DNA from 2 places in the Pseudarthrobacter sp. W1I19 genome. Region 2 is predicted to be linked to the other one. Evidence: riboswitches for the same ligand, from Rfam matches in the RefSeq annotation. Region 2 holds a riboswitch; the other holds the start of a gene.
What was found. A riboswitch is a leader RNA that binds a small molecule or an ion and turns the genes downstream of it on or off. The one in region 2 is predicted to bind glycine.
Positions count from the first base shown of each region.

Region 1 (15,621 bases), 3.2 Mb from region 2:
GGCACCTGGACCAGGCCGCCGATCGGGTCGCAGGTCAGGCCCAGGTTGTGTTCCATCGCGATCTCGGCCGCGTTTTCCACCTGGGCGGGTGTTCCGCCCATCACCTCGGCCAGTCCGGCCGCTGCCATGGACGACGCCGATCCTACCTCGCCCTGGCAGCCCACCTCAGCCCCGGAGATAGACGCCTGCTCCTTGTAGAGCACCCCGACGGCGCCCGCGGTGAGCAGGAACTTCACCACGACGTCGTCGCGGTCCTCCTGGGTGGCATTCTCCATCCCGGGGGCATAATGCAGTGCGTAGTACAGCACCGCCGGGATGATCCCGGCCGCGCCGTTGGTGGGGGCGGTGACCACCCGGCCGCCGGACGCGTTTTCCTCGTTGACGGCCAGGGCGATCAAGTTAACCCACTCCTGCCAATACTTCGGGTCCCGGTCCTTGTCTTCCTTCAGCAGCCGGTCATGCCAGTCAGGCGCACGACGGCGGACCTTCAGTCCCCCGGGCAGCAGCCCTTCACGCTTCAGGGACACCTGCACGCAGTCCTCCATCACCGACCAGATGTGCAGCAGGCCCTCGCGGATGTCCTCTTCCGAGCGGGAGGCCTTCTCGTTGACCAGCATGATGTCGGCAATGGAAAGTCCTTTGGACTGGCAGCGCCCCAAAAGTTCCGCGGCGGTCCGGAACGGCAGCGGAAGTTCTTTCTTGGACTCCTCCAGCTGTTGCCGTGCAGCGTCCTCCTCGCCTTCCCGGACGATGAAGCCGCCGCCCACGGAGAAGAACGTGGCGGTGTGCAGGATCTCGTCCTCGGCGTCGAAGATGGTGAAGGTCATGCCGTTAGTGTGCCGCGGCAGTATGGTCAGCGGCCGCAGCACCATGTCCTTCACCCCATACGGCAGGGGCACCTCACCGGCCAGTTTCAGGATTCCGGTTTCGGCAATCGCGCTCAGCCGTTCCTCCACCTCGTCCGGCAGGATCAGCTCCGGATGGAAGCCCTCCAGTCCCAGCAGGATCGCGGTCATGGTGCCGTGCCCGTGGCCGGTCGCCGCGAGCGAACCATAAAGGTCCACCCGCAGCGACGCCACTCGGTCCAGCGCTCCGGAGGACTTCAGCTCCTCGGCGAAGACGGCCGCAGCCCGCATCGGCCCTACGGTGTGCGAACTCGAAGGCCCGATCCCGATGGAGAAGAGATCAAAGACACCAACAGCCATGTGCGTAAATCCTTAATAGAGGTTTGGTGCTGCTCGGCGGAACTTAAAGGTCCCCGCCATTTTTGGAGGCGTACTCCTGCGCGGACAACAGGGGTCCTTCGGACTCGGCAGCTACCTTGAAGAGCCAGCCGGCGCCATACGGATCGTTGTTGATCAGCGCGGGATCATCCACAACTCCAGTATTGATCTCCACCACCTCACCCGTCACTGGTGAGTACAAATCGGAGACCGACTTCGTGGACTCCACTTCACCACACGTCTCCCCCGCAGTCACCGTGGCACCCACCTCGGGCAAGTCCACGTAGACGATGTCGCCGAGGGCATCCGTAGCGACAGCGGAAATCCCGATCGAAACCAGGTTCCCACCCTCCCGGGCCATCCACTCGTGCTCGTCGGAGTACTGCAGGTCAGCGGCAACTTTAGCCATGTGTGTTTTTCCTTTTGCTTGTTTGTTCGAAAACTCTTGTGGCTGGGTTGGGTGCGGCTGTGCGGATTCCTCCGCGTACTGGCTCGTTCCTCGCCTCTGACGTACGCTTCCGGAATCCCCACAGCCGCCAAAACAGGTTCAGTTTTCGAGGCCAACAGTCCCAAGAAAAACAAACACGTCGCCAGAGTGCCGCAGGCTCCTGTTACCGACCAGCGCAACCACGGGCCCGGAGCGACAACCCGTGGGTTTCGAGGGATTTAACCGCCCAAGTTGGTGAGTCGATCGTCCCCCGGGTTTCGACAGGCTCAACCACCGAATTGGTGACCGGCGGGGCCCCTTCGGGTGCGGCCTCCGGCAGCGTGCGTCTAAGGGAGCGTCACGTCCGCCCAGCGGGCGTCTTCGCGACCGAGCACGCAGAGGAGGCCGGACCCGACGGGCCAAAGGTGAACAAGCGCGTGGTTACAGGGAGCGCTTGTAGAACGGGAGGTCGACGACTCCGAAGGGCTCTGCCTTGCCGCGGAGATCGATGTCCAGTGCCGTGCCGGGCTGGGTGAACTCGACGTCGACGTATGCCATGGCTATGGGGTAGCCGAGGGTGGGCGAGGGCTGGCCGGAGGTGACCTCGCCGACGACGCTGCCGTCCTTGAGGACCGGGTAGTGGGCTCGGCCGGCGCGGCGGCCCAATCCCTTGAGCCCGACGAGCCTGCGCCCGGCGGTGGAGCCGGCGCCCGCTTCCTTTTTGGCTGCCAGGGCGGCCTTGCCCACGAAGTCGCCTTCCTTGGACAGGGCGACGACGGGTCCCAGGCCTGCTGCGAACGGGTCGCCCTGCAGCGACAGTTCATTGCCGTAAAGGGGCATCCCCGCTTCGAGCCGGAGGGAGTCGCGGGAAGCCAGGCCCGCGGGCGTCAGCTCCCCGTCGTCGGCGATGGCAACAAGCGACTGCCAAAGCCCGGGGGCGTCGTCGTTGGACACAAAGATCTCGAAACCGTCTTCGCCGGTGTAGCCGGTCCGGGCGAGCAGCAGGGCCAGCCCTGCGCCGCCCACCAGGAAGGGGACCTCGACGGCGGCGTAGTACTTCAGTTCCGCCACGAGGCCGTGGTGGGCGGCCGGAACCAGGCGGAGCAGCAGCTCCTGCGCCTTGGGGCCCTGCACCGCGATCAGCGAAGTGGTATCGGAAGCGTCGTCCACCTGCACGTCGAACCCGGCAGCCCGCTTGGCCAGTTCAGCGGCCACCACGGCGGCATTGCCGGCATTGGGGACCACCAGGAAGACGTCGGTGCCGTCGGCAGCCAGTGGCCGCCGGTAGGTGATGAGGTCGTCGATGATGCCGCCGTCCTCGTTGCAGATCAGCGAGTATTTGGCTTTGCCCACGGGCATAGCGGAAATTTTTCCCACCAGGGCGTAGTCCAGGAACGCGGCGGCCTCCGGCCCGGTGACCCAGACCTCGCCCATGTGGGAAAGGTCGAACAGCCCGGCGCTCTTGCGGACGGCATGGTGCTCGGCGAGCTCGGAGGTGTACTTCAGTGGCATCTGCCAGCCGCCGAAGTCGGTAAAGGAGGCACCCAGCTTCTTGTGCTCCGCGTAAAGAGCGGTGTACTTCTCACTCATGCGGTCAGCCTTCCGAGCCGGTGGTTGAGCTTGTCGAAACCTCGAACTCGGAAAGCGGCGGGCAGGAGCAGATCAGGTTGCGGTCTCCGGCTGCCCCGTCGATGCGGCCCACCGGCGGGAAGTACTTGTCCTGCCTGAGCGATTTCACCGGGAACACTGCCTGCTCGCGCGGGTAGGCGCGGTCCCAGTCGCTGCTGATGGCGGCGGCCGCGGTGTGCGGGGCGTTGCGCAGCGGGCTGTCCGCGACTGAGAACTCGCCGTTCGCCACCTGGTCGATTTCGGCACGGATGGAGATCATGGCCTCGATAAACCGGTCGATCTCGCCGAGGTCCTCGGATTCGGTGGGTTCCACCATTAGGGTGCCCGCAACGGGGAACGCCAGGGTGGGTGCGTGGAAGCCGTAGTCGATGAGGCGCTTGGCCACGTCCTCCGCGGTGACGCCGGTCTTCGCAGTCAGCTCGCGCAGGTCCAGGATGCACTCGTGCGCTACCAGTCCGCCTTCACCGGTGTACAGGACCGGGAAGAAGTCGTTCAGCCGGGCGGCGACGTAGTTCGCGGCGAGCAGGGCGGACTTAGTGGCCTCGGTGAGGCCCTGGCCGCCCATCAGCTTCACGTAGGCCCAGGAGATGGGCAGCACGCCGGCTGAGCCATACTTGGACGCTGAGATCGGCACGTCGTTTCCCTCGGTCCACGTTGCAGCATTGCCGGGCATAAACGGTGCCAGGTGCGCCTTGGCAGCAACCGGTCCCACGCCGGGTCCGCCGCCGCCGTGCGGGATGCAGAAGGTCTTGTGCAGGTTCAGGTGCGAGACATCGCCGCCGAACTTGCCCGGCTGTGCCAGCCCCACCAGGGCGTTGAGGTTGGCCCCGTCGATGTACACCTGGCCGCCAGCGGCGTGGACAGCGTCGCAGACTTCCCGCACGTCGGCGTCATACACACCGTGAGTGGAGGGGTAGGTGATCATGATGCAGGACAGGGCCTCCTTGTGGGCCTCGATCTTGGCGTACAGGTCGGTGTGGTCGATGGTGCCATCCGGCGCTGTGGCCACCACAACAACCTTCATGCCCGCCAGCACAGCCGACGCGGCGTTCGTGCCGTGTGCCGAGGCCGGGATCAGGCAGATGTTGCGCTGCTGGTCGCCCCGGGAGTGGTGGTAGCCGCGGATGGCAAGCAGGCCGGCGAGCTCGCCCTGTGAACCGGCGTTGGGCTGGATGGACACCTGGTCATACCCGGTGATTTCGGTCAGCTGTGCTTCCAGATCGGCAATCAGCTCGCGCCAGCCTTCGGTCTGGGAGTCGGGGGCGAACGGGTGGATGGAGGCGAATTCGGGCCAGGAGATGGCTTCCATCTCGGCGGTGGCGTTCAGCTTCATGGTGCAGGAACCCAGCGGGATCATGGTGCGGTCCAGGGCCAGGTCCCGGTCGCTAAGCTTCCGGATGTAGCGCAGCAGCTGGGTCTCGGACCGGTGGGTGTTGAACACCGGGTGCTGCAGGAAGTCGGAGGAACGTTCGACGGCGGCGTCCAGGGCGAAAGCGTCACCCTCGGCTTCAACCGCGGAGGCGCCAAAAGCTTCCAGCACCCCGGCGACGATTGCCGGCGTCGTCGTTTCATCGGTGGAGAAGCCCACCGTGTCCGCGTCAATGCTGCGCAGGTTGATGCCCTTGGCTTCGGCGGCGGCGACAATGCCCGCGGCCTGGCCGGGAACGGAGACCGTGACGGTATCGAAGAAGCTGGTCTGCAGCACGTCGAAGCCGGCGGCTTTGAGGGACGCCGCGAGGGTCTTGGCGTGGGTGTGCGCGGACCGGGCGATCGCCTTCAGGCCCTCCGGGCCGTGGTACACCGCGTACATCGAGGCAACGATCGCCAGCAGGGCCTGGGCGGTGCAGATGTTGGAGGTGGCCTTCTCGCGGCGGATGTGCTGCTCACGGGTTTGGAGGGCCAGACGGTAGGCGGGCACTCCGGCGTTGTCCTTGGAGACCCCCACCAGGCGGCCGGGCATGGAGCGTTCCAGGCCCTTCTGTACCGCCATGTAGGCGGCATGCGGGCCGCCGTAGAACAACGGGACGCCAAAACGCTGGGCTGAGCCAACGGCGATGTCCGCGCCCTGCTCGCCGGGAGGCGTGATGAGGGTGAGTGCCAGGAGGTCGGCTGCGACGGTGACCAGCGCGCCGCGTTCCTTCGCCTCGGCGATGACGGCGGACTGGTCCCAGACCCGGCCGGAAACGCCGGGCTGCTGGAGGACAACACCGTTGATAGCGCCGTCGGGCAGTCCCTGGGCGAGGTCAGCGACCTCCACCTCGAAGCCGAGCGCCTCGGCACGGCCCTTGACGATGGCGATGGTCTGCGGCAGGCAGTCCGCATCCAGCACCGTCTTGCCGTCCCGGGCGGCTGCGTTCTTGTTGGCCCGGCGCATCATCAGCACGGCCTCGGCCACGGCGGTGGCTTCATCCAGCAGGGAAGCATTGGCGATGGGCAGCCCCACCAGGTCCTCGACCATGGACTGGAAATTCAGCAGTGCTTCGAGGCGGCCCTGGGAGATCTCGGGCTGGTAGGGCGTGTACGCGGTGTACCACGCCGGGCCCTCAAGGATGTTGCGGCGGATCACCGGCGGGGTCACGGTGTCGTAGTAGCCCTGGCCGATCATCTGCACAGCGGTTTTGTTCTTCGCCGCCAGCCTGCGCAGCTCAGCGAGCGCCTCGACTTCGCTCAGTGCGCCGGCCAGCTCCAGTGCCGAATCCTGGCGGATGTCCTTGGGCACGGCGCTGTCAACCAGCGCATCCACGCTGTCGTAGCCCACGGCTTTAAGCATGGTGTCGACGTCGGCCTGGCGGCGGGCGCCGATGTGCCGGTCAACGAAGGTGGCAGCCGGAGCAGTGGCGGGAATGGCCGGGGCTGGAAGGGCGGAGGCTGGGGAGGCGGACGAGATAGCAGTCACGAGGAACTCCATACATAAGGCGGCGCAGGGTACGCCACATCGATTCGGGTCCTCCCCGCTCTGTAACTGGACCTGAGAGTTTCCGCGTTCCCTGCTTGCGCCGGTCCCGCTTGCACCGTCGGTGAGCACAGCAGTCCAGGATTCGGGACGGTCTCCCGGGGCGGACAGCGTGCTGCTTTCCAGAGGTGCCTCGCCGCGGCGGTACATGGGCCTGTGAGATTCCTGGGGAGGTATTGCTCCTACGGCGCCTGCTTGTACCTTCTGGCAGAACTCTCCCGCCGCAGATCAAAGGCTATTCAATTAGGTTGTTTTTGCTGGCGGCCGCAACGGCCGGCACATGCACCAATTCTCCTATGGCACTGCCCCCGGGGCAAATGAACGGCTAGCCCCGCAGCCGCTCGACGGCGGCCAGCAGTTCCTTCACATCGGCCTCCCGGCTTCCGGCCTTTCCGGACGGCCCACTCTCCCACATGGCGTTGAAGTACAGCCCGTCCCCCATGTAAAGCACAGCTTTTGCCATGGCCGGGCCCACATCTTCGCCGATGAGCTCCAGCCACTGGTGCTGGATGGCAGCGAAGCGGCGGCGGGCTTCCTCGTGGGCCACTTCAGCCAGGCGCGTGGCGGCGACGAAGGACCGGTCCATGGGGGTGTCGGACCAGAGCGATGACCGAATGAAATAGGCAGCCGCCCCTTCCGGTGCCGCCGCCATGGCGTCGAGGTCCTCCCCCGCCAGGCGGTCCAGCCGCTCAAGGGTGGCCGCGATCAGCGTTTCCTTGTTGGGGAAGTGGTACAGCAGCCCGCCCTTGGAGACGCCTGCCCGTTTCGCCACGGCATCCAGGGTGGCGGCACGTTCCCCCACGTCAATCAGGAGTTCTTCAAAGGCGTCGAGGACTGCATCCCGCGCCACGGGTTTTCTGGCCATGGTTCCTATCATGCATTGCCTGGAACGGGTTTCTTAACTGTACCGTCCGGACGGTACAGTTAGACGATGACCGCTTCCTCCTCCGCGCAGCAGAACCACTACCGCCTGAACGCAACAGCGAGCCAGGCACCTGCATCGCCCCGGGGCACCGGGCGCGACTGGCTCGCACTGGGACTGCTGATGTTCCCGGTACTCCTGGTGGCCGTCGACAACACGGCACTGACGTTCGCGCTGCCCGCGATAGCGCGGGCACTGGACACCTCGGGTGTCGAACTGCTGTGGATTGTGGACGCCTACCCGCTGGTCCTGGCCGGGCTGCTGGTTGCCATGGGAAGCCTGGGTGACCGGATCGGGCGGCGCCGGTTACTGATCATCGGCAGCATCGGCTTCGCCGCAGTGTCAGCCGCAACGGCATTCGCTCCCAGCGCCGGCTGGCTGATCGCAGGCCGCGCCGCGCTGGGGTTCTTCGGAGCGATGCTGATGCCCTCCACGCTGTCCCTGATCCGCAACATCTTCCCGGACCCCAACCGCCGCCGGCTCGCCATCGCCATCTGGGCCGCCGGGTTTTCCGGCGGCGCCGCCCTGGGACCGATCTTCGGCGGCTGGCTGGTGGAACAGTTCTGGTGGGGAGCGGTCCTCCTGGTGGCCGTGCCCATCATGCTTCCGCTGCTGGCCTTTGGCCCGGCGTTCATTCCGGAGTCCCGCGACCCCAAGCCGGGCAGGGTGGATGCTCCGAGCATCCTGCTTTCACTGCTGACCATGGTGCCGGTGGTGTACGGCATCAAGGAGTACGCCACCGAAGGACCAAACCCTTTGGCCCTGGGAAGCATCGCCTTCGGGCTGGCCATGGGCGCCGCCTTTGTCCGCCGCCAACACCGGCTGGACAGTCCCCTGCTGGACATGTCGCTGTTCCGGAACCGGGTATTCAGCATGGCCATCACGGCGAACATCCTGGCCCTGTTCTCCTTCAACGGCTTTATCCTCTTCCTGGCCCAGCACCTCCAGCTCCTTGAAGGCATGTCCCCTTCGGCCGCAGGAGTGGCCATGATTCCGGCCCTCGTGGCCACCGTGGTGGCGGGCCTCGCGGTGGTGCCGCTGGTCCGGAAGATCCGCCCTGGCTTCGTGGTGGGCGCCGGTCTCGCCATGAGCGCTGCCGGGTACAGCATGGTGACGTTCGGCAGCCACTCCAACGGGCCGGCGCTCCTGCTGGCAGCCCTGCTGGTCCTGGCACTGGGCGTGGGGACGGCGGAGACCATCTCCAACGACCTCATCCTCGGCAGTGTTCCGGCAGAGAAGTCCGGAGCCGCGTCGGCGATTTCGGAAACGGGATACGAGGTTGGCGCACTGCTCGGCACGGCGGTGCTGGGCTCCATCCTCACAGCCTCCTACCAGCACAACCTGCAGCTGCCCGCCGGCATCGCGGAGGCCGCCGGTGGCCAGGGCGCTGCACATGCCGGGCAGACCCTTGCCGGAGCCATGGAACTGGCGGCCGGACTGCCCGCTCCGATGGCCGACGCCCTGCGGCAGGCTGCCGGCGCCGCCTTCGATTCAGGGGTGCATGTCACCGCGGCGATCGGACTGGTACTGATGGCGACGGCGGCAGTACTTGCCGCCGTCGTCCTGCGGAAAGTGCCCAAGGCCGGCTAGGGGCAGCATGCTGGCATGGGGCGGGCCAAAAGCAGCGCCCGGTGCCGGACTTCGAAGTCCGGCACCGGGCGCTGAATGCTTTGCAGGCCGAGGTGGACTACTTTGAGTCGGGCGCCGTAACGCTGGCTGTGGCCTTCAGGGTCTCGGCGTTGACCATCCACGCGAACTGCTCGAGCTTGGCGATGAATTCGTGCAGGAGGTCGGCAGACGTTGGGTCTTCCTCGTCCACTTCGTCATGGACCTTGCGCATGGTGCCCACGGCCGCCTCAAGGGCGGCCACGATGCGCTCAATCGCGTCCTTGGTGTTGATGAGGCCCTCCGGAAAAGGAGCGAGGCTGGTGGATTCAGCCACGGTGGAGCTGCGCCCGTCCGGAAGGGCATGCAGTGCCCGCATCCGTTCGGCCGCATCGTCAGCGAACTGGCGGGCGGCGTCGACGATTTCGTCCAATTGCAGGTGGAGGTCGCGGAAGTTGGTTCCCACGATATTCCAGTGTGCCTGCTTGCCCTGGATGTGCAGTTCGATCAGGTCCACGAGCACAGCCTGAAGGTTGTTGGTCAGTGTCGGTGAAGCTTTCATGCGTCCTCCTCGATTGGTCCAGTAATCCTGACGCTATCAGCCCTTCACGGTGCAGGCAGTGGACGCTGCAGCAATTTCTCAGTGAGCTTACTAACCCTGCGCGGAGCGACATAAAAGAACGTGATTCATATTTTCCCTTGCATCCGCGGCCGCGGCACCGCATACTAAATGAACGTCATTCATTTAGTGACCATCGTCTCACTGGAGTAGCAAACATGATTGAAATTTCCTGCCTCGGCGCACCCGCTTCCCTGGCCCGGACAACGCAGTCCGCCCGGCCCGCCCTGCGCGTCGGCGTGGTCCAGCACCGGTGGCACGCGGACAGCGCCGTCCTCGAGGCTGAACTGGACGAGGGCATTGGCCGGGCAGCCCGGCTGGGAGCCTCCGTGGTCTTCCTGCCAGAGTTGACACTTTCGCGCTACCCCGCGGATACCCGCCCGCACAATGACCCCTCCGAGGGACCCACCAGGACCCGACCCTCGGATATTGCCGAAGACCTGCTGACCGGCCCCACCTTCCGCTTCGCTGCCGAAGCTGCCCGCCGCCACGGGGTATCCGTCCACGCGTCCCTGTACCAGCGTGCGGAGAACCCGGACGGCCAGGACGACGGCCTGGGACTGAACACCGCCATCCTGGTCTCCCCGGCCGGCGAGCTCCTGGCAAGGACGCATAAGCTCCATATCCCCGTCACCGCCGGATACTACGAGGACAAGTTCTTCCGCCAGGGACCGGCCGCCGCCGACGCCTATGAAGTCCACGCTCCCGCCGAACTTGGCGGCGCGAGGCTGGGAATGCCCACCTGCTGGGACGAATGGTTCCCGGAGGTTGCCCGGCTGTACTCCCTGGGCGGGGCGGAAATCGTGGTGTACCCCACCGCGATCGGCTCCGAACCTGACCACCCGGATTTCGATACCCAGCCGCTGTGGCAGCAGGTCATTGTGGGCAACGGCATCGCCAACGGCCTGTTTATGGTCGCCCCGAACCGCTGGGGCAGCGAGGGCACGCTGAACTTCTACGGTTCGTCCTTTATCTCCGATCCCTACGGCCGCATCCTGGCGCAGGCGCCGCGGGACGAGTCCGCCGTCCTCGTGGCAGACCTGGACCTGGACCAGCGGAAGGACTGGCTGACCCTGTTCCCGTTCCTTGCAACGCGCCGGCCGGACACCTATGGCCGCCTCACCGAGCCGGTCCGCCAGAATGAACTCCTGGGCGGCGAGCGCGGTTTCGCAGAGGTCTGCTCGTGACCGCCCCGCACCAGGACGCCACCGCCGCTCCGCAGTGGCGGATGCCTGCCGAGACTGCCCGCCAGGAGCGGCTGTGGATGGCCTTCCCTGCCGGCGGCTATACGCTGGGCGAGTCCACTGAGGCCGCCCATGCTGCCAGGACCACCTGGGCAGCTGTGGCGAACGCCGCCGTCGAGTTCGAGCCCGTCATCATGGTGGTGGACCCCGACGACGTCGAAACGGCCGCCGCTTACCTACACCCCGACGTCGAGGTGATTACCGCCCCGCTCAATGACGCCTGGATGCGGGACATCGGCCCCACCTTCGTCTTGGACGGTGACGGGCAGCTCGGTGCGGTGGACTGGGTATTCAACGGCTGGGGCGGCCAGGACTGGGCCCAGTGGGACAAGGACGCCCTGATCGCCGGCGAGGTGGCCGGCCGGTCCGGCGCCAGCCATCTCGTGTCAGCACTGGTCAATGAGGGCGGCGGGATCCAGGTGGACGGCCAGGGAACCGTGCTCGTCACAGAAACCGTGCAGCTGGATCCCGGCCGCAATCCCGGCCTCAGCAGGGCCGACGTCGAGCAGGAACTGGCCCGCACCGTCGGTGCCACCCATGTGGTGTGGCTGCCGCGCGGCCTGACCCGCGACTCCGAGCGGTTCGGCACCCGCGGCCACGTGGACATCGTGGCCGCCATCCCCTCCCCCGGCACGCTCCTGGTCCACTCACAGGAAAACCCGGAACACCCGGACTTCGAGGTCTCCCGGGAAATCATCGACTTCCTTCGCGGCACCACCGATGCCGCCGGGCGGCAGTGGAACATCATCGAAGTCCCCGCCCCGGAAACCCTTCGCGACGACGAAGGCTTCGTGGACTACAGCTACATCAACCACGTGGTGGTCAATGGCGGCGTCATCGCCTGCAGCTTCAACGACCCCCAGGACGACAAGGCCCTGCAGATTCTGGCAGAGGCCTACCCCGGACGGCGTATTGTCGCCATCGACGCACGCGAGCTTTTTGCCCGCGGCGGGGGGATCCACTGCATCACCCAACAGCAGCCCGCTGCCTCCCAGAAAGTGGTGTCATGACAGAAACCATCCGCACCGGCGCCTCCGCCGGCGGAGCCGGAAAGCCGGCAAACCCCTCCGGAGTCTCCCCTAAGGGCCTGAAGGGCGGGCAGCTGGGACTCCTCGCCGTCGTTGTCCTTGGTATCTCCACCATCGCCCCGGCGTACACGCTCACCAGCGCGCTGGGACCCACCGTCAACGAAGCCGGACTGCAGCTGCCCGTCATCTTCCTCATCGGGTTCATCCCCATGATCCTGGTGTCCCTGGCGTACCGGGAGCTCAACGCCGACTCCCCGGACAGCGGCACCACCTTCACCTGGGTGACCAAGGCCTTCGGCCCGTGGGTGGGGTGGATGGGCGGATGGGGGCTCCTTGCAGCCAACATCATCGTGCTGTCCAACCTGGCCGGCGTGGCGGTCGACTTCTTCTACCTCTTCCTCTCCCAGCTCACCGGTGCCCCGGAACTGGCTGACCTCGCGGCCAACAAACCGCTGAACGTGCTCACCTGCTTTGTGTTCGTAGCCCTTGCCGTGTGGGTCAGCTACCGCGGCCTGCACACCACCAAACTGGTGCAGTACGGCCTGGTGGGCTTCCAGCTGCTGGTACTGGGGCTGTTCGTGGGCATGGCCTTCGCCAACTGGTCCACCTCCGAAACGGCCATCCCGTTCAGCTGGGAGTGGTTCGACGTCACCAAGATCGAGACATTTGGCCAGGTGGCTGCGGGAATCTCGTTGTCCATCTTTGTGTACTGGGGCTGGGACGTCTGCCTGACCGTCAACGAGGAAACCGCTAACGGTAAAAAGACAGCGGGCCTCGCAGGTACTCTGACCGCCCTCATCGTCCTTGGGATCTACCTGCTGGTCAGCATCGCCACCATGATGTTCGCCGGCGTCGGGGATACCGGCAACGGCCTGAACAACACGGAAATCCACGAGAACATCTTCACCGCCCTGGCCTCCCCCATCATGGGCCCGTTCGCAATCTTGATGTCCCTGGCCGTGCTGTCCAGCTCCGCCGCCTCGCTGCAGTCCACGTTTATGTCGCCGTCGCGCAGCCTGCTGGCCATGGCCCACTATGAAGCATTGCCGGAGCCGTTCAGCCGGGTGAGCAGGAAGTTTGCGACGCCGGGCTACGCCACCGTTGCCGCCGGCATCCTGTCCGCGGGGTTCTACGCAGTGATGCACGTGCTCAGCGAAAACGTCCTGAACGACACCATCCTGGCGCTCGGCCTGATGATCTGCTTCTACTATGGGCTGACGGCGATCGCCTGTGCCTGGTACTTCCGCAACAGTGTCTTCAGCAGCCTCCGCAACTTCCTGCTGCGGTTCCTCTGCCCCGTGCTGGGTGGCGTGGGCCTGTTCGTGGTGTTCTTCCAGACGGCCGTGGACAGCCTGGCACCGGAGTTCGGCAGCGGCTCGGAAGTGTTCGGCGTGGGCCTGGTGTTCGTCCTCGGAGTAGGCATCCTGGCCCTCGGCGCGGTGTTTATGCTGGTGATGTCCCGGCTGCGGCCCCGGTTCTTCCGCGGGGAGACCCTGAAGCAGGACACCCCGGCCCTGGTGGTCCCCGAGTAAGGTTCCTGCAGGCACAAAAAAGGTGCCGCATCCCGGATCAGCGGGGTGCGGCACCTTTTTGTGTCCATCACCAGAAGTGGGCCACGTCCACGATCAGGCGGGAACCGGAACCTGGGCCATCCAGTGTCAGGACCCTGAAGGGCAGCCGGGCACGGACGCCCAAGCCAATACTGGTGTAGCCCTCGAAGCTTCCGGCGTAAACCACTTGCCGGAAGGTCTGGTAACCGGCCACGTTAGACAGCTCAGCCTTGGCGGCCGGGTTGTACGTGACGTTACCCTTCTGGTCGTACGAGGGTGCGTTCACGGTGACCTGCAGGCGCGCATTGCCCTGCACCGGAATGGTGAAGCCGGAGCCGTCCTGGACAATGTTCGGGACGTATCCGACGGTATAGCCCTTGACGGGGCCGTTGAGGTCAACCACCATCCGGTCGAAGCAGTAATGCTGCCCCGTCCGAACGTTGGTGACGGATGCGGTGCTCAAATCCGGCGCCGTTTTGGCGAGGGACCCCCATGCGAGACCGCAATACGAGGTGGCTGCCGAGGCGGGCCCCGGTGCCAGGATTCCCAGCCCGACGGCCGCAAGGAGCGCCGTGAGCCAGAGGAGGAGTTTCTTCATTGTGGGTGCCATCCAGAGGAAGTGGTGCGGTTGGATAGCTCAAGCGTAGGAGTGTCGGGAGCCCGAAACGAGGGTTGTGGCCGCTTCGGCGTGCAACCGTAAGGAACACTGGTTCCGTGTCACGCCGCTGTAAATCCCGCGGGTTTTTACCGTCCAACTTAACCGTTCCGGTGCCGTTTCTGGACCCGGCTGTTATGCCGGATAACGGTGCCGGAACCACGAAAGAGCGCCGGTCACCCGAGAGGTGGCCGGCGCTGTTTTAAGCTGTCGCGCGTCGCGGGATTCTAGCCTTCGCACTCGCGGCAGTACTTCATGCCGTTCTTTTCGCGGGCCACCTGGGAACGGTGACGGACCAGGAAGCACGATGAGCAGGTGAATTCGTCTGACTGCTCGGGAACAACAATGACGGTCAGTTCCTCGTTGGAAAGATCGGCACCGGGCAGGTCGATGCCCTCGGCCGTGTCGTTTTCGTCAACGTCGATCACCGCGGTCTGGGCGTTGCCGCCGCGGGATGCCTGCAGGGCCTCCAGGGAATCGGCGGGAGACTCTTCCTCTTGCTTGCGTGGAGCATCGTAATCGGTAGCCATAGCGAGTTCACTTTCGTTGCTGCACAGCGCCATTTCAGGCACCTCAGTGAAGCAGTTTAGGTCACAATGCCCTCACCCACGCAATAGTGTGTTCAAGCAGACAATTCAGGGGGTTCCGGGGTGGTTTCTGAATGGGTTCGGCGGACCTGATCCGCCCCTGCGGCCACTCCGCTCAGGGCCGGCAGCCACCCCCATCTCGTGGCATCAGCCATCGCATCGGCAGCCTGTCCCGGGGTGTCAAAGTAGAAGGCATCCGCCAGCCAGGCGCGGACCCGGGCGGGAAATTGTATGGTCATGCGGGCGACGCTACGCAGGCATTGTTGTGGGTGCGTTTCGTCCCGGTCTCGCGCACATTAAAACGCCACGTGAATACGGCGGCAGGCAGTCCTAAAAAGAAGTTGTTGACCCGTCCAGGGGCCGATCCTAGAATCACCGCACCGGTATTCCTGCTGGATTATTACCGCCTTTTGATCTGGAAGTATCAGCGATGGCCATAGTTCATGAACACCTTCCGGAGCCGGACGTCCAGCAGTCGCTGCACGAGTTGCGCGGGCAGCTGCGGGGATCGTTGATCGAGCCGCAGGATCCCCTGTACGACGAAGCACGCGCGGTGTGGAACGGCATGGTCGATCTGCGTCCGCGGGCCATCGCCAGGGCAGGAGCCGTATCCGATATTGACATAGTCCTGGCCAGTGCGCGGCGCAGCGGCCTCGCACTGGCCGTCCGCGGCGGCGGGCACAACATCGCCGGCCACGGCACTGTCGACGGCGGCCTGGTCCTGGATCTGGGAGCCCTCCGGGAGGTACGGGTGGACGCGCAAAGCAAGCGGGTCGTCGTCGGGCCCGGAGCGACCCTTGGGGACGTGGACCGGGCCACGGCCGCACAAGGCCTGGCGGTACCCCTGGGAGTCATCAGTGGAACGGGAGTGGCAGGACTTACCCTGGGCGGCGGCGTCGGCTGGCTGACCCGGACCGGAGGGCTCAGCCTGGACAACCTGGACTCCGTAGACGTGGTCACCCCTGCCGGCGAGCACGTGCACGCCAGCGCGGAAGAGAACCCGGAGTTGTTCTGGGGAGTGCGCGGCGGTGGCGGGAACTTCGGCGTGGTGTCCTCCTTTACCTTCCGCGCCCTCGCCCTGCGGGCAGCACCGTTGGGCGGCAACCTCTTTTACCGGCCGGAGCACTGGCGAAATGCCCTCCTCGCCTTCGATGCCTGGACCAGGGCACTGCCGGACGA
Region 1 covers NZ_JAUSZR010000001.1:3,601,495-3,617,115, forward strand. The annotation lists gene QF038_RS16620 (L-serine ammonia-lyase) at 1-1,205, opposite strand, end outside; gene gcvH (glycine cleavage system protein GcvH) at 1,249-1,632, opposite strand; gene gcvT (glycine cleavage system aminomethyltransferase GcvT) at 2,092-3,240, opposite strand; gene gcvP (aminomethyl-transferring glycine dehydrogenase) at 3,245-6,187, opposite strand; glycine riboswitch at 6,365-6,463, opposite strand; gene QF038_RS16640 (TetR/AcrR family transcriptional regulator) at 6,558-7,097, opposite strand; gene QF038_RS16645 (MFS transporter) at 7,164-8,744, shown strand; gene QF038_RS16650 (Dps family protein) at 8,842-9,321, opposite strand; gene QF038_RS16655 (nitrilase-related carbon-nitrogen hydrolase) at 9,537-10,565, shown strand; gene QF038_RS16660 (agmatine/peptidylarginine deiminase) at 10,607-11,632, shown strand; gene QF038_RS16665 (APC family permease) at 11,629-13,182, shown strand; gene QF038_RS16670 (hypothetical protein) at 13,250-13,798, opposite strand; gene QF038_RS16675 (DUF4193 domain-containing protein) at 14,083-14,385, opposite strand; gene QF038_RS16680 (hypothetical protein) at 14,478-14,681, opposite strand; gene QF038_RS16685 (FAD-binding oxidoreductase) at 14,873-15,621, shown strand, end outside.
Region 1: linked by a shared signal. The riboswitch ahead of gcvP (aminomethyl-transferring glycine dehydrogenase) and the one ahead of gcvP (aminomethyl-transferring glycine dehydrogenase) in region 2 are both predicted to bind glycine.

Region 2 (15,621 bases):
CATCTTCGCGGCGTTGATCGCCTTCGCCGCCGCGATCGCGTTCCGTTCAATGCAGGGCACCTGGACCAGGCCGCCGATGGGGTCGCAGGTCAGGCCCAGGTTGTGTTCCATCGCGATCTCGGCCGCGTTTTCCACCTGGGCCGGTGTTCCGCCCATCACCTCGGCCAGTCCCGCCGCTGCCATGGACGACGCCGATCCCACCTCGCCCTGGCAGCCCACCTCAGCCCCGGAAATGGACGCCTGCTCCTTGTACAGCACCCCCACCGCACCGGCGGCGAGCAGGAACTTCACCACAACGTCGTCACGGTCCTCCTGCGACGCGTTCTCCATCCCCGGCGCGAAATGCAGCGCGTAGAACAGCACCGCCGGGATGATCCCGGCCGCACCGTTGGTGGGGGCGGTGACCACCCGGCCGCCGGAGGCGTTCTCCTCATTAACCGCCAGCGCGATCAAGTTAACCCACTCCTGCCAATACTTCTGGTCATAGAAGTCCTCGTCCTGGCCTTCACTGTCAGGCCGTGAACTTTCCTTTTTCAGCCGGTCGTACCAGTCCGGCGCCCGACGGCGGACCTTCAGTCCCCCGGGCAGCACGCCTTCGCGCTTCAGGCTGGTGGCCACGCAGTCCTCCATCACCGACCAGATATGCAGCAGGCCTTCGCGGATCTCGTCGGGAGTGCGGCTGTCCTCCTCATTGACCCGCATCACGTCGCTGATGCCCAGGCCGGTTGCCCGGCAGTGCTCCAGCAGCTCGGCGGCGGTGCGGAAGGGCAGCGGCAGTTCCTTCTTGGATTCCTCGAGCTCCTGCTGTGCCGCGTCCTCCTCGCCCTCGCGGACGATGAAACCACCCCCCACCGAGAAAAACGTGGCGGTGTGCAGGACGTTGCCCTCGGCGTCGGACACCGTGAACGTCATGCCGTTGGTGTGCCGGGGAAGGACGGTCAGCGGCCGCAGCACCATGTCCTTCACCCCATACGGCAGCGGGACCGCACCAGCCAGCTGCAGCGTGCCGGTATCGGCGATTGCGGCCAGCCGTTCCTCCACCTCGTCAGGCAGGATCAGCTCCGGATGGAACCCCTCCAGCCCCAGCAGGACTGCGGTCATGGTGCCGTGCCCGTGGCCGGTCGCCGCGAGCGAACCATAAAGGTCCACCCGCAGCGACGCCACGTCCGCGAGCTTGCCCAGGCCTTTGAGCTCCTCCGCAAAAACGGCAGCAGCCCGCATCGGGCCCACAGTGTGGGAACTGGAAGGCCCGATGCCAATGGAAAAGAGGTCAAAGACTCCAACAGCCATGCGCGATTCCTAACAGAAGAGGTGCGGTGGTTCAGGGGGTTTCGACAGGCTCAACCACCGGTGGTTGAGCCTGTCGAAACCTGGTGCTCAACTAGCGACGTCGGCGACGCCCGGGTAGAGCGGGTGGGCGGCGGCGAGGGCCTCGACTCGGTGACGCAGGCCCGAAAGGTCTGCATCGGCGTCGGCCGTTAATGCCTCGGCGATGATGTCCGCAACCTCCCGGAAGGCGTCCTCGCCGAACCCGCGGGTGGCCAGCGCGGGCGTGCCGATGCGCAGGCCGGACGTGACCATCGGCGGGCGGGGGTCGAACGGCACGGCGTTGCGGTTCACCGTGATGTCGATGGCCGCGAGCCGGTCCTCGGCCTGCTGGCCGTCGAGCTCGCAGTTGCGCAGGTCAACGAGGACCAGGTGCACATCGGTGCCGCCGGAGACCACGCTGATGCCCTTGGCGCTGACATCGGGCTGGACCAGGCGCTCGGCCAGGATCCGGGCGCCGGCCAGGACTCGCCCCTGGCGCTCCTTGAACTCGGCGGATCCGGCGATCTTGAACGCTACAGCCTTGCCGGCGATCACGTGCTCCAGCGGGCCGCCCTGCTGACCGGGAAACACCGCAGAGTTGATCTTCTTGGCGATGCCGGCGTCGTTGGTCAGGATGATGCCGCCGCGCGGACCGGCGAGGGTCTTGTGCGTGGTGGAGGTGGTGACGTGCGCGTGCGGCACGGGCGACGGGTGCAGCCCTGCGGCCACGAGGCCGGCGAAGTGCGCCATGTCCACCATCAGGTAGGCGCCAACGGAGTCGGCGATGCGGCGGAACTCGGCGAAGTCCAGCTGCCGGGCGTAGGCGGACCAGCCGGCCACGATCAGCGCCGGCTTGTGCTCCTGGGCCAGACGCTCCACCTCGGCCATGTCCACCGTGTGGGTGTCCTCGCGGACGCCGTACGGCACCACGTTGTAGAGCCTGCCGGAGAAGTTGATCTTCATGCCGTGGGTCAAGTGGCCGCCGTGAGCCAGGTTCAGGCCCATGATGGTGTCGCCCGGCTTGATCAGCGCGTGCATCACCGAGGCGTTGGCCTGGGCGCCGGAGTGTGGCTGCACGTTGGCGAACTCCGCGCCGAACAGCGCCTTGATCCGGTCGATGGCGAGCTGTTCGATGACATCCACGTGCTCGCAGCCGCCGTAGTAGCGCTTGCCCGGGTAGCCTTCGGCGTACTTGTTGGTCAGCACCGAGCCCTGCGCCTGCATCACGGCGACGGCGGTGTGGTTCTCGGAGGCGATCATCTCCAGGCCGTCACGCTGGCGGGTGAGTTCGTCGTCGATCTTCGCGGCGATCTCGGGGTCCAGGGCGGACAGGTCGGCGTCCAGCGACGGGGAGACTACCTGCTCAAAGGCCGCTGTTGCGGCAGTGGCGCTCACAGCTCGCCGCCGTTGGCTGCTGCGTACTCTTCGGCGGACATCAGCGGGCCCTCTTCGGTGACGGCCACCTTGAAGAGCCAGCCGGCGCCGTAGGGATCGTTGTTGATCAGGGCGGGATCGGAGACCACTTCGTCGTTGATCTCCACCACTTCGCCGGTCACGGGTGCGTAGAGGTCCGAGACCGACTTGGTGGATTCCACCTCGCCGCAGGTCTCCCCCGCGGTCACCGTGGAGCCAACCTCGGGCAGGTCCACGTACACGATGTCGCCCAGGGCTTCGGCAGCCACTGCGGAGATTCCGACGCCGGTGGGCCCGGATCCGTCAGAAGCAATCCACTCGTGCTCGGCCGAGTATTTGAGTTCAGCAACAACTTTCGCCATGTGTATTTCCTTAGTTAGGTGTGTGAAAAGTGAGAGAGCGTTTGGTTTAAACCCGCATTAATTGAGAGAGCGTTTGGATGGGCCGCGAGGGTTTCGACAGGCTCAACCACCGGTGGTTGAGCCTGTCGAAACCCAGGTCCGTTACTTCTGGCGTTTGTAAAACGGGAGCTCTACTACTTCGAACGGCTCTGCCTTGCCGCGGAGGTCGATGTCCAGGGCGGTTCCGGGTGCTGAGTGTTCGACGTCGACGTATGCCAGGGCGATCGGGTAGCCGAGGGTAGGGCTCGGCTGGCCTGAAGTCACCTCGCCCACTACGTTGCCGTCCTTGAGAACGGGGTAGTGGCTGCGGCCGGCGCGGCGGCCCAGGCCTTTGAGGCCCACGAGCTTGCGGCCGGAAGTGGAACCGGCGCCCAGTTCCTTGAGCTCGGCCAGCACGGCCCTGCCCACGAAGTCGGACTCCTTCTTGAGCGACACAACCGGGCCCAGTCCGGCGGCGTAGGGGTTGCCTTCACGGGAGAGTTCGTTTCCGTAGAGCGGCATGCCGGCTTCGAGGCGGAGCGAGTCGCGGCAGGCCAGGCCTGCGGGGATGAGCCCGTGGCCGGCGCCGACTTCGAGCAACCCGTCCCACAGGCCGGCGGCGTCCTCGTTCGGGATGTAAATCTCGAAGCCGTCCTCGCCGGTGTAACCGGTGCGGGCCAGCAGCAGTTCCTGGACAGTACCGTTGACGGCGATGCCTACCTCAACAGCGGCGTAGTACTTCAGCTCCGTCACCAGCGGGTGCTGCGCGGCGGGAACCAGTTTCAGGAGGATGGCTTCGGCGTTCGGTCCCTGGACGGCGATCAGCGAGGTCTCGGCGGACACGTCCTCCACGGTGACATCGAAGTTTGCGGCACGCTCGGCCAGCACAGCGGCAACCACCGCAGCGTTTCCGGCGTTGGGGATCACCAGGTACTTGTCTTCGGCCAAGCGGTAGGAGATGAGGTCGTCGATAATGCCGCCGTCTTCCTGGCAGATCAGCGAGTACTTTGCCTTGCCCACGGCAACGGCGGACAGCTTGCCGACCAGTGCGTAATCGAGGAATGCAGCGGCGTCGGGGCCTGAGACCCAGACTTCGCCCATGTGGGAGAGGTCGAACAGGCCGGCGGCGTTGCGCACGGCGTGGTGCTCGGCCAGTTCGGAGCTGTATTTCAGGGGCATCTGCCAGCCGCCGAAGTCCGTGAAGGAGGCGCCGGCAATCTTGTGCTGCTCATACAGCGCGGTGTAGTTCTCAGTCATGGGATCAGCCTTCCAATCCGGTGGTTGAGCTTGTCGAAACCTCGAACTCGGAAAGCGGAGGGCAGGAGCAGACCAGGTTGCGGTCCCCTGCTGCGCCGTCGATGCGGCCCACCGGCGGGAAGTACTTGTCCTGGCGGAGCGAGGCCACAGGGAAAGCGGCCTGCTCACGCGGGTAGGAACGGTTCCAGTCAGAGGAGACGACGGCGGCTGCCGTGTGGGGCGCGTTGCGCAGCGGGGAGTTCTCCACCGGGAAGTCGCCGCCGGCCACCTGGTCGATTTCCTTACGGATGGTGATCATGGCTTCGATGAAGCGGTCGATCTCCGCGAGGTCCTCGGACTCGGTGGGCTCCACCATCAGCGTGCCTGCCACCGGGAAGGACAGTGTGGGGGCGTGGAAACCGAAGTCGATGAGGCGCTTGGCCACATCCTCGGCCGTGACGCCGGTCTTGGCTGTCAGGTCGCGCAGGTCCAGGATGCACTCGTGGGCCACCAGGCCGCTGGTGCCGGTGTAGAGGACCGGGAAGTGCTCATCCAGGCGGGTGGCAACGTAGTTCGCGGCGAGCAGCGCGGACTTGGTGGCTTCGGTGAGGCCCTGGCCGCCCATCAGTTTCACATAGGCCCAGGAAATGGGCAGCACACCCGCGGAACCGAAGCGCGAAGCGGAAATCGCGACTCCGTGCCCGGCCTCATGCGCGGCTTTGTTTGCGTCACCGGGCATGAACGGTGCCAGGTGCGCCTTGGCAGCAACCGGTCCGACGCCGGGTCCGCCGCCGCCGTGCGGGATGCAGAAGGTCTTGTGCAGGTTCAGGTGCGAGACGTCGCCGCCGAACTTGCCCGGCTGGGCAAGCCCTACCAAAGCGTTCAGGTTGGCCCCGTCAACATACACCTGGCCGCCGGCCGCGTGGATTGCGTCGCAGACTTCGCGGACATCCGAGTCGTAAACGCCGTGAGTGGACGGGTAGGTGATCATGATGGCCGAGAGGACGTCCTTATTGGCCTCGATTTTGGCCTGCAGGTCCGCGTGGTCAATGGTGCCGTCGGCAGCGGTGGCCACCACAACAACCTTCATCCCGGCCAGGACGGCGGAGGCGGCGTTCGTACCGTGCGCCGACGCGGGGATCAGGCAGACGTTGCGCTGTGCCTCGCCCCGGGAGTGGTGGTAGCCGCGGATGGCCAGCAGGCCGGCGAGTTCGCCTTGGGAACCGGCGTTGGGCTGGATGGACACCTGGTCGTACCCGGTGATCTCGGCGAGGTCCGCTTCCAGCCCGGAGATCAGTTCACGCCAGCCGGCAGTCTGGGAATCAGGAGCAAAGGGATGGATCGAGGCGAACTCGGGCCAGGAAATGGCTTCCATCTCCGCTGTGGCGTTCAGCTTCATGGTGCAGGAGCCCAGCGGGATCATGGTGCGGTCCAGCGCCAGGTCCCGGTCGGAGAGGCGGCGGATGTAGCGCAGCAGCTGGGTCTCGGAGCGGTGGGTGTTGAACACCGGGTGCTGCAGGTAGGTGGAGGTGCGCAGCACCGGCTCCGGCAGCTCAAATCCGGCAGCCTCAGCCACGGGACCGGCGCCAAAGGCGATGACAACCGCGGAGAGGACCTCCGGCGTCGTGGTTTCATCGACTGACACGCCAACTGTGTCCGCATCGATGAGGCGCAGGTTGATGCCGCTGGCTTCGGCGGCGGTGATCACTTTGGCGGCTTTGCCGGGGACGCGGACGGTGATGGTGTCGAAGAAGGTGTCGGACACCAGTTCGCGGCCGGCGATCTTAAGCGTGGTGGCCAGGGCACGGGCGTTGTTGTGGACGGTTTCGGCGATCGCCTTCAGGCCGTCGGGGCCGTGGTAGACCGCGTAGAAGGAGGAGACGATGGCCAGCAGCGCCTGCGCAGTGCAGATGTTGGAGGTGGCCTTCTCGCGCCGGATGTGCTGCTCGCGGGTCTGCAGGGCCAGGCGGTATGCGGGGACGCCGGCATTGTCCTTGGAGACGCCCACGATGCGGCCGGGGAGCGTCCGCTCCATGCCGTCGCGGACCGCCATGTAAGCGGCGTGGGGTCCCCCAAAGAACAGCGGCACGCCAAAGCGCTGGGTGGAGCCGACGGCGATATCCGCGCCCTGCTCGCCCGGCGGAGTGATCAAAGTGAGGGCAAGCAGGTCGGCTGCGACGGTGACCAGCGCACCGCGGTCCTTGGCCTCGGCGATGACGGCGGACTGGTCCCAGACCCGGCCGGAAACGCCAGGCTGCTGGAGGACCACGCCGTTGATGTCGCCGTCGGGCAGGCCGCCCGTGAGATCAGCGATTTCCACCTCGAAGCCGAGGGCTTCGGCGCGGCCCAGCACGATGGCGATGGTCTGCGGGAGGAGGTCGGCGTCCAGGACGGTCTTGCCGTCCTTCGCGGTCTTGTTCTTGTTGGCCCGGCGCATCAGGAGCACGGCCTCGGCCACGGCGGTGGCTTCGTCGAGCAAGGAGGCGTTGGCCACGGGAAGTGCCGTGAGGTCCTGCACCATGGTCTGGAAGTTCAGCAGCGCCTCGAGCCGGCCCTGGGAGATTTCGGGCTGGTAGGGGGTGTAGGCGGTGTACCAGGCGGGGGCTTCGAGGATGTTGCGGCGGATCACCGGCGGGGTCACGGTGTCGTAGTAGCCCTGGCCGATCATCTGCACGGCCATCTTGTTTTTGCCGGCCAGCTTGCGGAGCTCGGCGAGGACCTCGACTTCGCTCAGCGCGCTCTCGAGGGTGAGCGGCTTATCCTGGCGGATGGAATCGGGCACGGCGCTGTCAACGAGGCCATCAACGCTGTCGTAGCCGACGGCCTTGAGCATGGTGTCGATGTCGGACTGGCGGCGCGCGCCGATATGGCGGTCTGCGAAGGTGGTGGGGGACGACTGAACCGTCATAAGAGGAACTCCATAATTCAGGTGGTGCCGGAGCACCACGTTGATTCGGGTTCCTCCCCGCTCTGTATTGGACCTGAGAGTTTTGCGTTGTCCTGCCGTTTCGCAGGGCGCCGCTTGCACCGTCGGTGAGCCCGGTTGCCCGGACTGCTTTCCAGAGTTGCCTTGCCGCGGCGGTACGTGGGCCTGAGAGATTCCTGGGGAGGATTTGCTCCTACGGCGCCTGCAGAACGTACCGGCAGGACTCTCCCGCCGCAGATCATAAGCACGTGCCACTGGTGGGTGACACGGCTCACAGATTACAGGACGTTGGGGCGGGATGCAAAACGAGGGCCGGTTTCAGGCGGGCAGACGATGGCGCCACCTCCCGCCGTCGCGCGCTCCCTTGAGCCGATACGAGCGGAAGCCCCGGCCGGGTAACTGGCCGGGGCTCCGTACTCAAGGGAACGTCACACGTTGGCGGGTTCGGCCACCTTCAGCGGTTCGATCTTGCCCATGACGAACAAGTAGTTGGCGGCACCGATCAGGGCCACCGCCCCGATGACGGCCAGCGGCGCCACGAAGGAGCCGGTCTGGTCCACAAGGACGCCGACGAGGATGGGCGTGAAGATGCCGGCCAGGTTGGAGGCGAAGTTCTGCAGTCCACCGATGGATCCGACGTGGCGGGAGCTGGGGGCAACGTCGGCCGGAAGCGACCAGATGCCGGTGGCTGCGACGGTCAGGCTGGAGTATGCCACGGACAGCAGGGCCAGGGCCATCCAGGCCTCGGGTACCAGCGCGGCAAACATGATGACGGAACCGCCGGCGAGGCCACCGGCGATGGCGGTCTTGCGGACCCGCGTCACCGATACGCCCCGCTGGACGGCGCGGTCGGCTACATAGCCGGCGAGCCAGCCGAACAGCACGGCGCAGATCCCGGGGATGGCGCCGAAGAAGCCCAGCTTGAGCAGGTCGAAACCGCGCTCCTTGACCAGGTAGCTCGGGAAGAAGGTGATGAAGAAGTAGATGGCGCTGTTGAGGCAGAAGAAGCCGAACATCATGCTCAGGATGGTCCGGTACTTGAACAGTGCCCGCCAGGGAAGCTTTGCGGCACCCTCGTCGTCATTGGCTGCGCTGCGCGCACCGCCGTCCTGGATGTAGGCAACTTCGGCGGCGTCCGCCGTCGGGTGCTCCTCGGGGCTCCGGTAGACCTTCCACCACACGGCGGCCCAGATAAGGCCCGCAACGCCGATGATGATGAACACGGCATGCCACGAGGTGAAGGCAACAATCAGGGTGACGATGGGCAGGGCGATCACTGCACCCACGCGGGATCCGGAGTCCCAGATGCTGGTGGCAAACGCCCGCTCGCGGACCGGGAACCAGGTGGCCACCACTTTGGCCGCGGTACTCGGGGCGGGGCTTTCGCCTACTCCGAGCAGAAACCGGGCCGCGAACAGGGACCAGAAACTCGTGGCCGCGGCGGTAGCCATGGTGAAGATGGACCACCATACGGCTGCCAGGGAGAAGGACCTGCGTGGGCCCACCTTGTCCACGTACCAGCCCGCGGCCAGCTGGCAGAAGTCGTAAGCCCAGAAGAAGGCCGCGAAGATCAGGCCCTGCTGGGTAGCGGAAAGTTCGAAGTCCTTGCCCATAAACGGCAGGGCAACGCTGAGGCTGGACCGGTCGAGGTAGTTGATGCTGAGGCCGATGAAGGCGAGCCAGATGATCATCCAGCGTTTGCGGGTCATGGCGCGGGGAGCCTTTGGGGAAGTTTTAGGGGCAAGCCTACTGCTGATGGCAGTCATACGGTCTCCTTTGACGTAAGGGCGGGCTTTGCGCGCAGTGTCATCGGGAGTGGCTGGGCGCAGTTTTTGAAGGACAATCATATAGGAATGCTATTAATCATATATGGATAGTGATCCAGGACAACCCCCTGGCGCAGAAACTCTTTCCCAAGGCGCTTTGGCGCCTGTGGCTTATGATTCCCACAGCAACTCCAGTCACCATGCAAAGAGGTAAAGAAGCGTGCCACCACGTCAATCGTCCGATCCCGCCCGCTCCAAGGCGGCTGTGATGGACGTCTATGCGGCCATGCGGGCCTCGATCCTCAACGGTGAGATCGAGCCCGGCACGCGAATCAACATCGACGCCGTCTCGCGCAGCATGGGCGTTTCCCAAACTCCTGTCCGGGAAGTGCTGCAGCGGCTGGAGGGCGACAATCTGGTGGTCTACACGCCTGGGCGGGGATACAGCACCACTCCCCTGCTGGGCCTGGATGAACTGCGCTCCCTTTTCGAATTCCGGCTGCTGGTTGAACCGTGGGCAGCCCGGGCCGCGGCGGTGGACCGGCTCGCCAATCCTGCCCGCTCACTGGAGAAGGAACTGTCGGCTTTCCAGGGCGTCATCCAGGCCGGCGGGGACCTGCGGCAGGACCTGGTGGCCCACGACACCCGCTTCCACGACACCATCCTGGCTGCAGCAGGAAATCCCGTAGTGCGCCACGCCTTCGCCCAGACGCACTGCCACCTGCACACCTTCCGCCTCTACCCCGCGGACGTCGACGGCGCGAGCACCATGGCCGAGCACTCGGCAGTACGGGAGGCCATCCAGGCCTGCCGGCCGGAGGAAGCGGAGGCGGCGATGGCCCTGCACATCAGGAATTCGTTTACGCGCTTCGCACAGGCATTCGAGGGAGCAGTGGATCTGGAACCCCTTGAGGAAGGCGGTCCCCCCAGGACCCGCATCGTCTAGTCCCATTCACCAGGAAGCCCGGCCTTGCGCCGGGCTTCTTTTTGCCGTCAGACCGGGCAGGTACTTGATCCACATCACTATTCCTATATGATTATGAGAATTCATATAGGAACTGCCCCACACTCCTCCCAACGCAGAGAGAAGCACAGCATGCCTTCCATTACTTCCATCCGCACCCAGGACGTCCGTTTCCCCACGTCCCTGGAACTTGATGGCTCAGACGCGGTCAACGTGGACCCCGACTACTCCGCCGCCTACGTGGTGATCCGCACTGACGCGGGTGACGAAGGCCACGGGTTTGTGTTCAGCTGCGGCCGCGGCAACGAGGTCATCACCCACGCCATCGATGCCTATGCCACGCTCCTGCAGGGCCGTGACATAGGCGAGCTGATCTACGACCTCGGCGGTGCGTCCAGACGGCTCATCCACGATTCACAGCTGCGCTGGCTCGGGCCGGAGAAGGGCGTCACCCAGATGGCGGCCGGTGCCCTGATCAGTGCGCTCTGGGACATCCGGGCCCGGCGGGAAAACAAGCCGCTGTGGCTCCTGCTCAGCGAGATGCCGGCCGAAGAGGTTGTGGACGTGGTCGATTTCACCCATATCCGCGACGCCCTCAACCCGCAGCAGGCACTGGACATCCTGCGGGCGGGCGAAGACGGCAAGGCGGCGCGCATCACCGAACTCAAGGCGGACGGCTACCCGGCCTACACCACCTCACCCGGCTGGCTGGGCTACAGCGACGAAAAGCTGGTCCGGCTCAGCAAGCAGGCCGCCGCTGACGGCTTTTCCATGATCAAGCTCAAGGTGGGCGGGGACATCAACGATGACCGCCGCCGGATGGCCCTGGCCCGGGAAGCCGTGGGCGGGCTTCCCATCGCCATTGACGCGAACCAGCGGTGGGAGGTGTCCGAGGCGATCGAATGGGTAAACCAGCTGGCCCAGTTCAACCCGTACTGGATTGAAGAACCCACCAGCACTGACGACATCCTGGGCCATGCCGAAATCCGCAAGGGCGTCTCCCCGGTCCGGGTGGCCACCGGTGAGGCAGTCGCCAGCCGGATCGTCTTCAAGCAACTGCTGCAGGCCGGCGCCATTGACGTTCTGCAGCTGGATTCCACCCGGGTAGGCGGTGTCAACGAGAACATCGCCAACCTGCTGCTCGCCGCCAAGTTCGGCGTCCCGGTCTGCCCGCATGCCGGCGGAGTGGGCCTCTGCGAACTGGTGCAGCACTTCTCCTTCTTCGACTACGCCGCCATCACCGGCAGCCAGGACGGCCGGATGATTGAATACGTGGACCACCTGCACGAGCATTTCGCCGAGCCCGTCCGCATCATCAACGGCCGCTACGGTGCCCCGCAGCTGCCCGGAACCGGCGCCGAGATGCTGGCCGCCTCCCGGGCCCGGTGGGAATTCCCGGCCGGAGCAGGCTGGGTGGAAGTAGGCGGCCGCGCCGCAGTCACCGGAGCCCAACTGGCACAGGCGGGTGGGGCTCGATGACCACCAGTGCCGCTGGGCTGCGGGCCTCCGTCGACGCAGCGCACGCCGCCTTCGAGAAGGCGCGGACCGCGGATCCCTCCACCCGCGCGGGTTGGCTCGATGCCGTCGCGGCCGGGCTGGAAAAGGACGCCGATGTGCTCGTGGCCCTCGCAGCGAAGGAAACGCACCTCGCCGAGGCGCGGCTCCGCGGCGAGCTGAAGCGCAGCACCTTCCAGCTGGGCCTCTTCGCCGACGAGATCCGTAACGGCGAGCACTTTGACGCCACCATTGACCACGCCGACCAGGAATGGGGCATGGGCCCGCGGCCGGACCTGCGCCGCTATAACGTGCCACTCGGCGTCGTGGGCGTTTTCGGCGCCTCCAACTTCCCCTTTGCCTTCAGCGTGATGGGCGGGGACAGCGCCTCGGCGCTTGCCGCCGGGTGCGCCGTGGTGCACAAGGCGCACGACGGCCACCTGCAGCTTGCGCTGCGCACCGCGGAGACAGTGGTGGCCGCCCTCGATGCCGCCGGGGCGCCGTCGGGCCTCTTCTCCCTGGTCACCGGGCGGGCCGCCGCCGAGGCACTCGTTGACCACCCCCTGGTCAAAGCCATCGGCTTTACCGGCTCGACGGCGGGCGGCCGCGCTTTGTTCAACCGTGCCGCCGCCCGGCCCGAACCCATTCCGTTCTTCGGCGAACTTGGGGGCATCAACGCCGTCTTTGTCACCGGCAAGGCCTGGAATGCCCGTGCCGGCGAGATCATCGGCGGGTACGCCAACTCCTTCACCCTGGGAATGGGCCAGTTCTGCACCAAGCCGGGGCTGCTGTTCGTTCCCCGCGGGCACTCGGATGCAGTCCGGACCCGCCTGGAGCAGGCGCTGGCAGGATTCACTCCGGCACCACTGCTCAGTGAGCGCCTGCACGAGGGCTTCACCGGTGCCGTGCGCGGCCTGCGCGCCACGAAGGGTGTGGACGTGCTGGTGGAGGGCGATTTCGCGGAGTGCCCGGCGCCTACCGTGCTGCGCACCTCGGCGGCCGCGGTCCGCGAGGATCCGTCCATCCTGCGGCAGGAGATGTTCGGGCCGGCCAGCCTCATGGTGGAGTACGGGGACGAGTCAGAACTTCCGGCCCTGGCGGGCCTCCTGGAGGGGCAGCTCACCACAACCCTGCAGGCGGAAGCGGACGACGACGTCGCGGACCTGGCCGAACGGCTCACCGACATCAGTGGCCGGGTCCTGTGGAACGGCTGGCCCACGGGCGTCACCGTCAGTTACGCCCAGCACCACGGCGGGCCCTACCCTGCCACCTCGTCCAACACCACCTCGGTGGGGACGGCCGCCATCCGGCGTTTCCTGCGCCCTGTTGCCTACCAGTCCTTTCCCGTGGAGCGGCTGCCCGAGCCCTTGCAGGACGCCAACCCCTGGCGGGTGCCGCAGCGCGTCGACGGCGAATGGCGGCGGCCGGGGACTGACTCCGGAACGCGGGCCGGTGAGGTGAAGTGAACACATTGAAGGACTTCAGTTCCGTGCTCCCCGAGGACGCGGACTCCGCGCTCCTCATCGGCCGGATTTGGGACCCCCAAGCGTCCGGCCCGCGCGTCGTCGCCCTTCAGGGCCAGGACGTGTACAGCCTCCAGTCCCTCGCCGGGACGGTTTCGGAACTTCTCGAACGTCCCGGCCTGGTGGCGGATGTCCGGGCCGCAATGGCCTCGCCGCAATGGTCGGTTTCCGAGATCATCGGGGCGTCACTGGCCCGCGACACCACCCGGCCGCACCTGCTGGCGCCGGTGGACCTGCAGGTCATCAAGGCCTGCGGCGTGACGTTTGTGGACAGCATGGTCGAACGCGTCATCGAGGAGCGCTGCGGCGGCGACGCCAGCAAGGCCCAACAGACCCGTGAGCTGGTGGCGAAGGCGCTGGGCGGCAGCATCGCGTCCATCCGGCCGGGCTCCCCGGAAGCCGCCGAGGCCAAGAAGGTGCTTATCGCCGAGGGGCTGTGGTCGCAGTATCTCGAGGTGGGTATCGGGCCGGACCCTGAAGTGTTCACCAAGGCCCCGGTGCTGTCCTCGGTGGGGCTCGGCGCGCAGGTGGGGATTCCCTCGTTTTCCCGCTGGAACAACCCGGAACCCGAGCTGGTGCTCGTGGCCACGTCCGCGGGCTCTGTGGTGGGTGCGACTTTGGGCAACGACGTCAACCTGCGCGATGTTGAAGGCCGCAGCGCACTGCTGCTGGGCAAGGCGAAGGACAACAATGCGTCCAGTGCACTGGGTCCTTTCATCCGGCTGTTCGACGGAGGATTTACGCTGGACACTTTGCGTGACGAGGAGATCCTGCTGCGGGTGGAGGGCAGGGACGACGGCTATGTGCTGGAGGGCCGCAATTCCGTTGCCCGGATCAGCCGGCCGTTCGAGGAACTGGTGGCCGCAACCCGCGGACGCCACCACCAGTACCCGGACGGCTTTGCGCTGTACACCGGCACCCTTTTTGCCCCCACGCAGGACCGGGACGAGCCGGGGCAGGGTTTCACCCACAGAATGGGCGACACCGTGACCATCCGCAGCCGCCACCTTGGTGCGCTTGTCAACCAGGTGGGCCGGGCTGAAGATCTGCCGGAATGGTCTTTCGGGCTTCGGCAACTGTTCGAATACCTGCATCAGCAGCGCCTGCTGGCCGGTGCCGGCGCGGCGCGCTAAGCGCCAGGCGCGAGGCACGCGTCACTGCTTGCCTGGCGCGGCTGCGCGCTTTAGGGGACAGGACGACGGCGGGACGCCCCGCCGTCGTCCTGTCCCCTACGAGTTAAGGGCAGCGCCCGCGGGGACACCCTTGGCAGGGCCTGAGACAATGGCCGAATGGAGATCGCCCTGGGACTTCTGGTTCTCGTTGCGGTGGTATGCGCCGGAAGCGCGCTGGGCCGGAAGCTGAACATTTCGGTTCCTCTGCTGCTGGTGCTGGCCGGCGTGATCGGCTCCTTCCTCCCGTTTGTTCCGGACATTGAACTGAACCCTGAACTGGTCCTCGTGGGCCTTTTGCCGCCGCTGCTGTACGCCGCGGCGCTGCGGACGTCGCTGTTCGATTTCGGTTCCAACCGCCGGGCCATCGGGCTGCTCTCGGTGGGCTACGTGATCTTCGGGACCATCACGGTGGGCCTGGTGGTCTGGTGGCTGTTCCCGGAGATCCCGCTGGCCGCAGCGATCGCCCTGGGTGCGGTCCTGGCGCCGCCGGATGCAGTGGCCGCGACGTCCATCGCCCGGAAGGTGGGGATGCCGCGCAGGATTGTCACCATCCTGGAGGGCGAATCCCTGGTCAACGACGCCACGGCGTTGATTTGCCTTCGGGCAGCGATCGCGGCCATTTCGGGGTCGGTGTCCGCGGCGGGGATCGCCGGGGACTTCCTGCTCGCCGTGGGCGGCGGGCTGGTGGTGGGCCTGGCCGCGGCCTACGTGCTGACCATGCTGCGCAAACGCATCAGGAACGTCGCGATCAACACGTCAACATCTCTCGCGGCCCCCTTTGTGGCGTACCTGCCGGCGGAGGCCATGCACGCCTCCGGGGTACTCGCCGTCGTAGTTACTGGCTTGGTGATGGGCACGAAGGCGCCGTCCATGCCCAACGGTGCCGCCCGGCTGAGCCAGCGCAGCAACTGGAACACCGTGCAGTTCCTGCTGGAAAATTCGGTGTTCCTGCTGATCGGACTCCAGGTCCGGACCATCATCGAGGGCGTCCAGGACGATTCCCTGGGTGCCGGCCGGATCTGGGCTGGTTGCGCCGTGATCCTGCTGGCGGTTCTGGTGCTCCGGCCGGTGTGGGTGTTCCCGGCCACCTATCTGCCCCGCCTGATTCCGGCCGTGCGGCGCAGCGATCCGTCCCCGCCGTGGCAGTTTCCTGCGATTGTCTCCTGGGCTGGGATGCGTGGAGTGGTCACCCTGGCCGCGGTGCTGGTGCTGCCTGAGGACCTGGAGCACCGTTCGGTGCTGATCCTCGCTGCCCTCGTGGTGGTGGGCGGCACGCTGACGCTGCAAGGCTTCACCCTTCCGGCGCTGGTCCGCCTGTTGCGGGTCCAGGGTCCGGACCAGCGCGAGGATGCTTTGAACAAGGCGTCGCTGATGCAGCTCGCCACCGCTGCCGGCGTGACCCGGCTGCAGGAATTGCGGACAGACGACGACCCGCCGGA
Region 2 covers NZ_JAUSZR010000001.1:426,085-441,705, reverse strand. The annotation lists gene QF038_RS01995 (L-serine ammonia-lyase) at 1-1,290, opposite strand, end outside; gene glyA (serine hydroxymethyltransferase) at 1,378-2,703, opposite strand; gene gcvH (glycine cleavage system protein GcvH) at 2,700-3,083, opposite strand; gene gcvT (glycine cleavage system aminomethyltransferase GcvT) at 3,225-4,358, opposite strand; gene gcvP (aminomethyl-transferring glycine dehydrogenase) at 4,363-7,245, opposite strand; glycine riboswitch at 7,407-7,504, opposite strand; gene QF038_RS01970 (MFS transporter) at 7,692-9,029, opposite strand; gene QF038_RS01965 (GntR family transcriptional regulator) at 9,250-9,975, shown strand; gene QF038_RS01960 (enolase C-terminal domain-like protein) at 10,126-11,472, shown strand; gene QF038_RS01955 (aldehyde dehydrogenase (NADP(+))) at 11,469-12,953, shown strand; gene QF038_RS01950 (fumarylacetoacetate hydrolase family protein) at 12,950-14,143, shown strand; gene QF038_RS01945 (Na+/H+ antiporter) at 14,300-15,621, shown strand, end outside.